Regions from separate parts of the Alteromonas sp. AWQ4_252 genome, predicted to be linked through region 2. Evidence: predicted binding sites of a transcription regulator. Region 2 holds the regulator's gene; each other region holds the start of a gene.
The links. The regulator MetJ, encoded in region 2, represses methionine synthesis genes. The targets are predictions, from matches to a motif close to TAGACGTCTAGACGTCTA.

Region 1 (3,475 bases), 4.0 Mb from region 2:
TGCTTTCCAATCGCCGCCCACATCAATGCCTTTTGGATCAAGCAGCAACTTACGACTGTTAGCTATTCCATACACCCGCAACTGAATGTTGCGCTTGAGCAAGGTAGGCTGCTGTCGGGCGATTTGGCTGAGCAATTCGGTGCCCACATTACCACACCCCACTAAAAATACGTCAATGGTATGGCGATCTGAGAAGAAGTTCTGGTGAATTACCTTTACGGCCTTCTTCGCTTTTTTCGCTTCAATAACTGTAGAGATCGAACGCTCTGATGACCCCTGTGCAATCGCCACATTATTTACTCGCGCCTGTGCCAAAGAAGCAAAGAAACGCGCTGCAAGCCCTTTGGTGTGACGCATACCGTCTCCAACAAGGGTGACAATAGCTAAATCGGAACGCACTTCTATTTGGTCCAGCAACTGATTTTGCAATTCCAAGGCGAAGGCGTCCTCTAACAGTGCCTGAGCGCGAGCCGAATCTTTTTCCTGAATACAAAAGCTGATGCTGTACTCTGAGCTTGATTGAGTGATTAGGCTGATAGAAATGTTGGCATTACTCATCACCTCAAATACCCGGCTTGCCATTCCAACCATGCCTTTCAAACCCGGCCCTGCCACGTTGAACATGGTGATATTGTCGAGTTGAGAGATCCCCTTAACCGATGTCCATTTTTCACTTGCCTCGTTGCTTATCAGTGTACCCGGCGCGGCAGGATTCAGCGTATTGCGAATTAAACAGGGAATGTGATGCTGTGCGATGGGGCCGATAGTTTTTGGATGCAACACTTTAGCACCGAAATAAGACAACTCCATGGCTTCCTGATAAGTGAGCTTGTCTAACAGTACTGCACCTTCAACCTGGTTGGGATCGGCGTTGTAGACACCATCAACATCCGTCCAAATCTCACAACACTCAGCTTCAATACAGGCAGCAAGAATTGCGGCAGAATAATCAGAGCCATTACGCCCTAAGGTAACTTTTTCACCTTCTTCATTAACGGCAACAAAGCCCGGCATGATAAGAAATACAGAACCGTCATTTGTCACATCACTAAAGCGTGCTTTGCTCATGGCCACGTCGGCAATGGAGTCGAGATAATCGCCGTGGGCTAATACATAATCCACAGGGTCGATAACCTGATTGGTGATGCCCTTGGTGTCCAGAATAGCGCTGAATAAAGTCACGCTAATGTATTCACCAATACTCAGGATACTTGCAGCTACTGAATCCGGGGCAGTACCTAACAATTTTATGCCTTCCAGTTGCTGTTTCAGTGCAGACAATCGGGTAGAGATAAACGAAGAAACACTATCGAAGGCAAAATTATCTAAGGTGGCGTTTAGCTCTTTAGCGATGCCATTGACCAATTCATCAAGCTTGTTAAATAAGGGTTGGAAATCTTCTCCCGCTGCCGCTTGCTCACACAGAAGCGACAATGCATTGGTCACTCCCTTTGGCGCGGAGAGCACTACGGCCGCGCCATCGGTTTGGTGGGTGGTCATGCTAATCTCGGTCACGCGCAGATAACGGGGGGCGTCGGCCAGAGAAGATCCACCAAACTTTAAGACTTTCATGTAATGCTCCTTTCGGTTTTATTTTTGCTACATCTGCAGAAATTTGCGTAAAAAAAAACCCGCTCTTTGTCAGGGCGGGCTTTCGATGTCTGATTGCATATTGCGCACTAGCCAGCGACCGCCCTCAAAGAGGTGGTAATAATCATCGTGCTGGTAGTGCGAATCATTTTGCTCATGAACGTAATTTGCCGTATAGACGTCTATATGTCAACCAGCAAACCCGTTATTTTCTGAACAAGTCTTAAATACTTGCTTCAATTATCTATACAAAATGGCTTCCGCGACCCGGCAGGCTAGTTACATAGAATAGCCATACCTGTGGCAACGATGTTTTTTTCACTGTCGTGGCACTGCTTTGCCAATGTATCTATTACATCATGGCAAGCTTAACCTATTGATTTATTAATTATTTTTATTTTTACTTTTTTTCAGGGTGCATATTAGCACATCTTCACATTTTTTGATCTGAAATTTACTCTGGCTATACGCGTTCTCCCCGCACAGTTTCTATTCAGAGGGGTAAACAAAACGTTAGCAATTTACCACAATGATACGGGTATTTTCATCCACATAAAAAACGGAGCACAAGGCTCCGTTTCTACGCTCAGTTGTATAATCGATCAGAAAGCGTAACTCACTTTACCGTATACGTAACGTCCGGTGAAACCAAAGGCAGAAAAACCAGAGTACGGGAAGATGTTCGAGAACGTTGTCACTTCATCCACGTTATAACGGGTTGCTTCCGGGTACACATCAAACAAGTTGTTTGCACCTACTGATACACTCAATCCTTCGGTAAGGGCGATACGAACATCCAAATCAGTCACCCACTCTGAAGGGATGATTTCATTTCGAGCTTCAACGGATGAAGGATCTTCCACTTCACCGTAACGGGTTGTGCGCAGCGTAGTAGTAAAGCGGTCATAATTCCAGGTAACACCAAGGTTCAACTTGCTGTCTGGTGAACTGGTTTCAAACCTGCGTAATTCTACATCATTGAACAAATTACTTTGGTCAAACCCTGCACCTTGCAAAACTTCCGGAGCATCGAGAATATCTGTCACTTCATTGTCGTTGAAGTTGATACCAGCATTGAAATTAAACGCTCCCCATTCATTGGTATTCAATGTATACGTGGACACAATGTCTACCCCTTCTGTACGGGAATTAATGGCGTTTAAGAAAAAGCGCGCCCGGTTAGCCCCCGTGCCTGCCAGCAAGGCTTCAATGGCATCGCCGGAAAGGTTGTTTGACAACACAATTCGATCATCGATGTCGATGCGATAGAAATCCACGGTGAGATTAAAATCAGCATTGGGTGAAAAGGTGAAGCCAGCACTGTAGTTCTCAGACTCTTCCGCATCCAGCCCTGGACTACCCAGTGCCTGAGCCACATCACTTGAAGGCGCAAACGTGCCAGTTTCAGTGGGTACGCCATCTACAAATACAGTTGCAATAGACGTAAAGTATTGCTGCTGCAGCGAGGGAGCACGGAAACCGGTAGATACCGATGCTCTCAGTGCGAAGGTGTCGGTTACCGTTACCCGGTGGGACATTTTCCAGTTAAAGGTGCTGCCAAAATCAGAGTAATCTTCGTAACGACCCGCTACCGCTACGTTCCAGTTTTCAATGACATCCGCTTCTACATCCACGTAAAAGCTGTAGTTATGACGACTGTTATCTCCTGCTGACTCCGGTGTGAATCCAGGAAAAACCTGGGAGCCCGCTGCACCAAATGGCCCATTTACCGGGTCTGTAACTTCGCCACCCGGACCAAAATTGCCGCGAATGTATGACCCTTCTTCGCCGGCGGTAATGTCATAACTCTCATGACGATATTCAGCGCCCATTGCAAAGTTCATTTCACTGTAGAAAAACTGAGTATCCACCAATCTTGAGGCAT
Region 2 (3,475 bases):
AGTGTACTGGGTCATGTGCGCTGGGCAAAATGCTTTTTTGCAGACGGTGATTAACCAGCGCGCACTCCGAGCATATGGCAAATTGCATAGCTGAGTTCACAGCGGTTCAGCGTGTAGAAGTGAAAGTGCTTTACGCCTTCTTTTGCGAGAACCTTCACCTGCTCCATGGCGATGTTGGCACCAATCAGATTTCGAGTGGCCTGATCATCGGCATCCAGGCCATCATACATTTTATGCAACCAGCCGGGGACGTGTACGTTCGTAAAGCCCGCAAATTTAATCAGGGTCTGGTAGTTTGTAACTGGCAGAATTCCCGGCACGATATCAAGATCAATACCAGCGGCGGCGGCTCTGTCGCGAAAGCGCAGATACACACTGGTATCGAAGAAAAACTGTGTAATAGCTTCCGAAGCGCCCGCTTCAGCTTTACGCTTTAGGTTGAGTAAATCAAACTGTGCATTTGGGGCTTCGGGGTGCTTCTCAGGGTATGCGGCTACTGAGATATCAAAATCTGCGACGTCCTTGAGCAAACTCACGAGATCTGATGCGTACATTTCGGTTTTATCGACCCCTTCGGGGAGATCGCCTCGCAACGCAACAATGCGGCGAATACCAGAATCCCAATATTCTTGTGCAATGTGTTTTAGTTCATCGCGGCTGGCATCTACGCAGGTCAGGTGAGGTGCAGCTTGTACACCCGTTTGCTGTTGAATGCGCTTAACCACATCGTGAGTGCGATCGCGCTCGCCGCTATTTGCGCCATAGGTTACTGACATGTAAGAAGGCTTTAACGGCGCCAGACGCTCGACAGATTTCCACAGCGTTTGTTCCATCTTTTCCGAGTTTGGTGGAAAAAATTCAAAAGATACATCGATGTCTCGTAGTTCAGACAGTGATTGATTTAATGCATCTATACCCTGTGCATAGGAAACCATTAGCTTATTCTCATATTTGGACGTTTAGACGTCTAAACTAAATAATATATGTCTGGACGTCAAGAGGTTTACACGGCTTAATTGACCTTTTCGCTACATTGTTTAGAATTTCCGCTCATAATATAAAATAACAGACAGATTGAGAGTCAAAAATGGCAGAATGGAACGGTAAATATATTCACCCCTATGCAGAACACGGGAAGAAGAGTGAGCAGGTTAAAAAAGTTACCGTCTCTATTCCAATCAATGTATTAAAAGTGCTTACCGATGAACGAACGCGCAGACAGATTAACAACCTGCGTCACGCTACGAATTCAGAGCTCTTGTGCGAAGCGTTTTTGCACGCGTTTACCGGGCAACCCCTTCCAAACGATGACGACCTGCGCAAAGACAACCCTAACCGGGTGCCAGCTCAAGCGCGTAAAATGATGGAAGAGATGGGCCTCGACCCAAGTGTAGACAACGAAGAAGAGTAAAGACAAACAAGCCAGCAATTTTTTTGCTGGCTTAATGCAAAACCGTTTACTAGTAAGAAGGTGGTAAAGTTTCGATACCTGCCACGCCGGAGTCGATAGCAGCCTGAGCCACGGCCCTGGCAATGCGTTGTTTTAATCTTGGATCCATAGGTTTGGGAATGATGTAATCTTTTCCAAATGTCAGGCTTTGGGATTTACTGGCTTTAAGCACTTCTTCAGGTACAGGCTCCTTAGAAACAGAGCGCAATGCTTCAACCGCTGCCACTTTCATTTCATCGTTAATTGCTGAGGCGCGTACGTCCAGAGCACCCCGGAAAATAAAAGGAAAGCACAGTACATTATTCACCTGGTTCGGATAGTCAGAACGGCCCGTGGCCATAATGAGATCGGTTCGAACTTCGTGTGCCAGCTCGGGTTTTATTTCCGGGTCAGGATTAGAACAAGCGAACACAACAGGGTTAGGTGCCATTAATGCCAATGCTTCAGGAGGCAGCACATCAGGACCGGAAACCCCTACAAATATATCTGCGCCATCCATAACATCTTCCAGTGTTCGCTTGTCGGTGTTGTTGGCAAACAGTTTTTTGTGCTCAGTTAAATCTTCACGTCGCGTGTGTATAACCCCTTTGCGGTCGAGCATGTAGATTTTCTCACGCTGCGCGCCGCACTTTATCAGTAGCTCCATACAGGCTACTGCGGCAGCTCCGGCTCCCATACAGACAATTTTGGCTTCATCGATTTGCTTGCCCTGAATTTCCAGAGCGTTGAGCATACCTGCTGCGGTTACAATAGCAGTACCGTGCTGATCGTCGTGAAATACGGGAATTCTGCAGCGCTTAATTAACTCTTGTTCAATTTCAAAACACTCAGGAGCCTTAATGTCTTCCAGGTTTATACCGCCAAAAGTGTCGGCAATATTGGCGACGGTATTAATAAACTCTTCGGTGGTTCGGTGTTTTACTTCGATGTCGATGGCATCAAGCCCTGCGAACCGTTTAAATAATAGCGCTTTACCTTCCATGACTGGCTTTGAAGCCAGGGGCCCGAGATTACCTAACCCCAGAATGGCTGTTCCATTACTGATCACCGCGACCATATTGCCTTTGGCCGTGTATCGATACGCCGCATCCGGGTCTTCTGCAATTTCTCGGACCGGTTCTGCGACGCCAGGGCTGTAAGCGAGCGCTAAGTCATCCACACTATCTGCCGGTGTAGACAGTTCTACTTTAATTTTACCTGGGGTAGGGTACTCGTGATAATCCAGGGCGCGTTGTCGAAAGTCTGACATTCTTGGTGTGTCCTTATCGGGGGGATTAAACAATGACAATTTTCACTGCACCATTGTGTCGTTATAATTGTTAAGTACAGTCGCTAACCAATGTAACACAACAATTTTCACAGTACACAATGGAGCAAGAAGTAACTAAGCTCTATTGACAATACGCCAATGCTCGGTACTCATAATTTAAATGTAAAGATAAAGCAAGTAGGAAACAAATGGAAAAATGCGATGATTAACATCCACTACATAAATGGACATCGTTAAAATAATTAATTCTCGGAATAAAAGCGACGCATATGGCGTTTAATCAGCGGTATACCTTGCCAAGAACATAGCAACGGTATGTTTCACCACGCGAGCAACTTGCTTATCATCAGGAATGTCAAACTGATACAGATGGGGATAGAAAATAAAGGATTTCAATTGATAGATAAATTGTTTAGATGCGAAGGGAATATCCTCTATGTAAAGGCTTCCTGCATTGACAGCGTCTTGCAAAAAATCATCGAGAAAAGTTGCACATCCAATTTTATTTGCAGTAAGTTGCTTTGCCAGTGCTGGCTGTTGGAGCATGTGCATGAATGCCACTCTGGCTACTTTCAACAAGGGCGCAGACGATAAAAATTCGGCTTCTTGTTGAGCAATCGTCAGTAACTGAGATTCTACAGGCAATGTCTTATCGTAGGTAATAACATTACCCGTACGCAATTGATTTTGTAGTCTTAGCAATATGGCGTGAAACAAAGTGTCCTTTGTTTCAAAGTGATTGTACAAGGTGCGCT
Region 3 (3,475 bases), 3.9 Mb from region 2:
CACTCAACGTAGCCAACTTAGAAAAACATTGCGGCAACGTCGTAACAGCCTTTCCGACGCTGAGCAATTCAGCGCACGACAAAGTATTGTTTCTCGCCTGCAGAGCTTAGCGCAGTGGTCTGAAAGCCAAACCGTCGCCGGATACCTAACTAATGACGGCGAGGTTGATTTATCGTCGGTGATGCACCTTGCCCGCGAGCAGGGAAAACAAACGTCCCTGCCTGTCATTCACCCATTCAACCCTCGTACGCTACTATTTCTTCACTACACAGCCAATACACCTATGCAGGTAAACCGCTTTGGTATCCGCGAGCCCGTGCCCTGTTGCCCCGACGTGATACCGGTAACCGGGCACGATATTATACTCATGCCATTAGTGGGGTTTGATGCAAGGGGCAATCGCCTGGGAATGGGCGGCGGTTTTTATGACAGAACTCTGGCCATAGCGTTACAACAATCAAAACGACCGCTATTGATAGGAACAGCCCACGATTGTCAACAAGTAGAAGATATTCCTGTGGCCGGTTGGGACATTCCTCTCGACATGATTGTCACCCCCACGCAAACCCTGCTTCATGGTTAAAATTTATCACGAATAGTTGCCCCTACCGCCAACAAATCAGTTAAAATTCCCAAAAGCCTGGAGAATGAATCATGGATCAAAACGAAAAGAAAAAAGCGGTAGCTCTGGCCGCGATAAAATATGTGGAAGCAGACAGTATAGTTGGTGTGGGAACCGGCTCTACAGTGAACTTTTTTATCGATGCGCTGGCCGATATCAAACACACTATTCAGGGTGCTGTATCCAGCTCCGACGCCTCTACTGAAAAGCTTAAAGCCCATGGTATTGAGGTGTTTTCATTAAACGAAGTAGACAATCTTTCTGTGTACGTTGACGGCGCAGACGAAATTACCGAACACAAGCATATGATTAAAGGCGGCGGTGCGGCTCTCACCCGCGAAAAAATCGTCGCAGCCGTGGCCAAAAAGTTTGTTTGTATTGTTGATGACAGTAAACAGGTCCCCATGCTCGGGCGTTTCCCTTTACCCGTGGAAGTGATTCCCATGGCACGCTCTTACGTGGCCAGAGAATTGGTAAAACTAGGCGGCGACCCCGTCTATCGTGAAGGCGTGCTCACCGACAATGGCAACGTGATCCTTGATGTTCACAACCTGAACATTCTCAATCCAAGAGAACTTGAAAACGCCATAAATGGGCTTGCCGGCGTGGTCACTAACGGCATTTTTGCCAACAGAGGCGCTGATGTTGTCCTCGTCGCTACTAACGACGGAGTAGTCACTCTGAACTAAGCTAAGCAAGGGCGCGCAGGCTGAACTGATTTACGTGCCCACCATATTGAGACTGGACGTAAATAGCGCTTTTCTGGGCATGTAAGATCTGTTACTTTACCCATATAGACGTCCAGATGTCTTCCCCTAACCCCTAACTTGAGATGCGAGGCAATGAGTAAAGTATCACTACCTAAGGATAAAATCCGGATCCTACTGCTGGAAGGCGTGCACCAAAGTGCGGTAGAAACGCTGAAGAATAATGGCTACACCAATGTTGAGTATTTAAAAACTTCTTTATCGGAAGAAGATCTCATTGAAAAAGTGAAAGATGTTCACTTTATCGGCCTTCGCTCTCGCACTCAAATTACCGAAGCAGTCGTAGATGCAGCGCAAAAGCTGGTTGCTATTGGCTGTTTCTGTATTGGCACGAATCAAGTCGATTTAAAGGCCACACAACTTCGCGGTATTCCCGTATTCAACGCCCCGTTCTCAAACACCCGTTCGGTTGCAGAGTTGGTACTTGGGCAACTTATCTTGTTGCTACGTGGCGTACCTTCGAAAAATGCCAAAGCTCACCGTGGCGAATGGGAAAAAAGTGCCATTGGTTCTTATGAAGCCAGAGGTAAAACCCTGGGTATCATCGGTTATGGTCACATTGGTACTCAACTAAGTATTTTGGCTGAACACCTGGGTATGCGTGTGCAGTTTTTCGATATCGAAGACAAATTAGTGTTGGGTAACTCTGTGCAGGTAAAATCTCTTGATGCCCTACTTTCCACCTCTGATGTGGTGTCGTTACACGTTCCTGAAACAGTATCGACCAAAGACATGATAGGCAAAGCAGAACTGGCCAAGATGAAGAAAGGCTCCATTCTTATCAATGCGTCACGGGGAACGGTAGTCGATATCGACGCCCTGGTAGATGCGATGGAAAGTGAGCACCTTGCTGGCGCTGCCATTGATGTCTTCCCAGTGGAACCTAAATCAAATACTGAAGAATTCCAGTCGCCTTTACGCAAGTTTGATAATGTTATCCTTACTCCACATGTTGGTGGAAGTACACAGGAAGCGCAGGAAAATATCGGTATTGAAGTTGCTGGCAAACTCGCCAAGTACTCAGATAACGGCTCAACCTTATCTGCTGTTAACTTCCCCGAGGTATCATTGCCCGACCACCCCGGCCGCTCGCGTCTGCTTCACATCCACGAAAACCGCCCTGGCGTATTAAACCAAATCAACCAAACGTTCGCTGAAAAAGGCATCAACATTGAAGCCCAGTACCTGCAAACCACCGCTGATATTGGTTATGTAGTAGTAGATTTGGAAGCCAATAAAGCAGATGAAGGTTTGGCGCAATTGCAAAATATTAAAGGCACCATTAAAACCCGCCTGCTTCACTAATAGGCATTAAACTCGAATAGGCATATAAAACGAAGCCCGTCTCAGACGGGCTCTTTTTGTTGTAACGCTAAACTTCGCTATTCAGCCTGTTTTTTATTGGTGCTACCAGCGCTGCAGAGTCCAATTCAATGCGACAACAGCAATAACAGAAGAAGCTATCGGCATAATTGCCCTGGCGTAAATCCGCCAATGTCGCATTAATAGCAGTGCAGGTAATAGCGCAGCCACAATAACCAACTGCCCAAGTTCAACGCCCAGGTTAAACGCAAGTACACTTATTACCAGGTTATCTGTTTGCGCCTGTAAATCGGCAAATACGCTGGCAAACCCCATACCGTGAAGTAACCCGAAGGCAAAGGTGATCACACCCAACCGCATAACCATGGGTACGATATTGTTAAAAGCCGTAAATACAACTGAAATAGCAATACCCAGCTCAACTAAGCGGCTATTTAAGGTAAATAAATCTAACGCTGTTGCGGTGAGAGTAATGGAATGCGCCACGGTGAAGGTACTTACAATAACAAGGGTACTTTTCAGGATATGCCTTTTTTTCACCTGTTTTATCCATCGTCTGTTTTCGCGGCTAAGATTTACCGTGAGTAAAGTGGCCACCAGAAACAAGATGTGATCAAGGCCAATGAATATATGCCAAACTCCCTGATATACCATTTCAAAAAACTGTGATGGAGCGTCCCCATCCTCGCCGTTAACACTAATAGGTGCTGTTTCCTTATCTATCACCTTCACTAGCGAGTCGTCGCCGACCTGAACGGTTAAA
Region 4 (3,475 bases), 1.7 Mb from region 2:
TAGAATCGTGAGTGTAGACAAATATGGCAGGTGCTTTCATCAGTGCAGCCATGCGCACTGCATTTCGCGCGTATTCCATAAACATCAGGAAAGTTGCGCCGTAAGCTTTAAAGCCGCCGTGAAGCACGATGCCGTTCATCATTGCTGACATACCAAATTCACGGACGCCGTAATAAATATAGTTGCCCGAAGCGTCCTTGGCGTCAACTCCTTTAGATCCAGACCAGATTGTCAGATTCGAACCGGCCAAATCGGCAGAACCGCCCAGTAGTTCTGGTAGTAATGGGCCATATGCATTCAACGCATTTTGCGACGCTTTTCGTGTTGCTGGAGCCTCAGGGTTTGCCTGCAACCCTGCGATGTAGGCATCGGCTTTTTCTACAAAATCAGCGGGTACTTCGTTATTGATTCGACGACTGAACTCTGCGGCCAATTCAGGGTAAGCTTTTTCATAGGCTGCGAAAGCATCATTCCAGGCGCTTTCTGCACCCTCGCCTTTTGCCTTGGCGTCCCATTCGGCATAAATATCTTGTGGCACTTCAAATGGTCCGTAAGTCCAGCCAAGTGCTTCACGGGTCGCTGCAATTTCGTCATCACCCAAAGGAGCGCCGTGACAGGATTCTGTGCCCTGCTTGTTTGGTGAGCCAAATCCGATGATGGTTTTACAACAAATCAGTGTTGGCTGACTATCATTAGCTTTGGCCGCTTCTACTGCGCTGCTGATTTGTGCAGGATCGTGTCCGTCAACACCGGCGATAACATGCCACCCATAGGATTCAAAGCGTTTTACCGTGTCATCCGTAAACCAGCCCTCTACTTCACCATCAATTGAAATACCGTTGTCATCATAAAACGCAACAAGCTTTCCAAGACCTAACGTTCCGGCTAAAGAACAGGCTTCATGAGAGATACCTTCCATCAAACACCCATCGCCCAAAAAGGCGTAGGTATAATGATCGACAATCTCATGTCCGTCTTTGTTAAATTGTGCAGCCAATACTTTTTCAGCCAGCGCCATACCCACAGCGTTACTTATTCCCTGTCCGAGAGGCCCTGTGGTCGTTTCTACGCCCGGGGCATAGCCGTATTCCGGGTGACCAGGAGTTTTTGAATGCAATTGACGAAATTGTTTTAGTTCGTCTAATGGCAGGTCGTACCCGCTCAGGTGAAGCAATGAATACAACAACATAGAGCCGTGACCATTTGACAAAACAAAGCGGTCGCGGTTTGCCCAGTTTGGATTCGCCGGGTTGTGAGACAGATGATCGCACCACAACACTTGTGCGATATCGGCCATCCCCATGGGTGCTCCCGGGTGTCCGGATTTAGCTTGTTGAACGGCATCCATACTCAGGGCACGGATAGCGTTGGCGAGTTCATGACGGGTAGGCATGCTAACTCCTTTAATAATTTATTTAAATTTCTCGATGACAACCCGGAGAATGCGCCACAATTTGATCGAATTTCCTGCTGCCTGCTTTTAAACTGGGTTTTTTCAAACTGCCGACTATTCTTACCTAAGCGTATAGGTAAGTTCAACGTGTTTTATTCCCTTCAACAGAATTCATAAAAGGGGTAAACGAATTCGTTACGCTTTTCGTAACATCGAACTATACTGTCAACAAAAGCTAACAAATAGACTTTTAGACGTCCAGAAGTAAAGATGCTTTTTTTACGTAGACGGGTTAAGATACTTTTTTAATTTGGTAATCCTAAAGAAAACGGAGGATTTATGGCCGCACACTTATTCACATCCGAGTCTGTTTCGGAAGGGCATCCAGACAAAATTGCCGATCAGATTTCTGATGCAGTGCTCGATGCCATACTTGAGCAAGACCCTAAAGCAAGGGTAGCTTGTGAGACATACGTAAAAACCGGCATGGTACTGGTTGGCGGTGAAATCACCACCACGGCATGGGTCGATATTGAAGAGCTGACCCGCCAGACCGTCAAAGAAATTGGCTACAATCACTCAGATGTGGGCTTTGATGCTGACTCTTGTGCAGTACTCAACGCCATCGGCAAGCAATCACCTGATATAAACCAAGGTGTCGACCGCGCTCGCCCAGAGGAGCAAGGCGCCGGCGATCAGGGTCTGATGTTTGGTTACGCCAGTGACGAAACTGACGTCTTGATGCCTGCCCCCATTACCTATTCTCACCGTTTGGTACAAAAACAGGCAGAAGTGCGTAAATCCGGGAAGTTGGATTTTCTTCGCCCTGATGCCAAAAGCCAGGTTACCTTTGTCTATGAAAACGACAAACCCGTCGGTATTGACGCTGTGGTTTTATCGACTCAACACAATGAAAGTGTGACAACTGAGCATCTGCGTGAAGCCGTGATGGAAGAAGTCATCAAGCCTGTCCTTCCAGCAGAATGGCTCACCAAAAACACACAGTTCCATATTAACCCGACCGGTCGCTTCGTTATTGGCGGACCAATGGGAGACTGTGGTTTGACTGGGCGCAAAATAATCGTGGACACTTACGGTGGAATGGCACGTCACGGTGGTGGTGCCTTCTCTGGAAAAGATCCTTCCAAAGTAGACCGTTCCGCGGCCTATGCAGGGCGTTATGTGGCTAAAAATATTGTGGCAGCCGGCCTTGCGAAACGCTGTGAGATCCAGGTTTCCTATGCCATAGGCGTCGCTGAGCCTACGTCGATTAGTATAGAAACATTTGGTACAGGTATTGTGGATGAAAAAACGCTCGTGGCATTAGTAAGAGAGCATTTCGATCTACGTCCTTACGGCCTTATCAAAATGCTTGATCTCGAGCGTCCAATTTACCGCCCTACAGCAGCATACGGGCACTTCGGACGAGAAGAGTTTCCATGGGAAGCGACAGATAAAGCAGCGGCTTTAAAAGCATCTGTGTAGCGCTACAGACGACATTAGGCTGGTATGGCGTGTTTCTTATCGCCACGCCGGCTGATGTCCACAATACTTTATCGTCACAGCTCTCTTGGCGTAAAAATATGCAAATTCACTTTACACATAGAAAAAATCCGTCATAGTTAATTGGCAGAGGTCTGAAAAGTCGTTTATTACGACAAATAACATCAAAAGACACCGTCATTACGTTATTTTCCTGACATCGAATGCATTAAAACCAAAGGGACACGCTATGAAAAGCGTCTGGCTAGCTTTCCTTATTGTTATCTCAATTGGCGATATTCACGCCAACGATTTAGTGTACACAAGCGAAAAGCTCGAAAAAACCACCTTTGTTGCATCCACCTATCAGTCTGAAATTTCATATCAAAGTAAAGATTTACCAGCCTGGCAATTTGGTGTGCGTTATGACCGTTCAGTGCCATACCATACTCAATGGTTAGACAGCATTAATAGTTATCACGTTATTGATTCGGTTAAACTTTCCGCAAGCCGAAGAATAATACAGCATTCAACTCAACGGATTTTTGCAGAAATACAAACCAGTAGTAATTATCAAAATGGACTAGTTGAATGGCAGAC

Region 1: thrA (bifunctional aspartate kinase/homoserine dehydrogenase I) is a predicted target of MetJ. The motif match lies at 1,758-1,775, and genes of this name have one in related genera.
Region 3: serA (phosphoglycerate dehydrogenase) is a predicted target of MetJ. The motif match lies at 1,417-1,434, and genes of this name have one in related genera.
Region 4: metK (methionine adenosyltransferase) is a predicted target of MetJ. The motif match lies at 1,637-1,654, and genes of this name have one in related genera.

What each region holds. Positions count from the first base shown of each region.
Region 1 covers NZ_JBSWSV010000001.1:4,131,163-4,134,637, forward strand. Annotated here, with positions in the region: gene thrA (bifunctional aspartate kinase/homoserine dehydrogenase I) at 1-1,572, opposite strand, end outside; gene ACXACM_RS18155 (TonB-dependent receptor plug domain-containing protein) at 2,193-3,475, opposite strand, start outside.
Region 2 covers NZ_JBSWSV010000001.1:127,735-131,209, reverse strand. Annotated here, with positions in the region: gene metF (methylenetetrahydrofolate reductase) at 51-935, opposite strand; gene metJ (met regulon transcriptional regulator MetJ) at 1,088-1,411, shown strand; gene ACXACM_RS00580 (malic enzyme-like NAD(P)-binding protein) at 1,461-2,699, opposite strand; gene ACXACM_RS00575 (TetR/AcrR family transcriptional regulator) at 2,997-3,475, opposite strand, start outside.
Region 3 covers NZ_JBSWSV010000001.1:4,024,675-4,028,149, forward strand. Annotated here, with positions in the region: gene ACXACM_RS17695 (5-formyltetrahydrofolate cyclo-ligase) at 1-583, shown strand, start outside; gene rpiA (ribose-5-phosphate isomerase RpiA) at 655-1,311, shown strand; gene serA (phosphoglycerate dehydrogenase) at 1,465-2,694, shown strand; gene ACXACM_RS17710 (HupE/UreJ family protein) at 2,797-3,475, opposite strand, start outside.
Region 4 covers NZ_JBSWSV010000001.1:1,861,134-1,864,608, reverse strand. Annotated here, with positions in the region: gene tkt (transketolase) at 1-1,393, opposite strand, end outside; gene metK (methionine adenosyltransferase) at 1,733-2,878, shown strand; gene ACXACM_RS08360 (hypothetical protein) at 3,126-3,475, shown strand, end outside.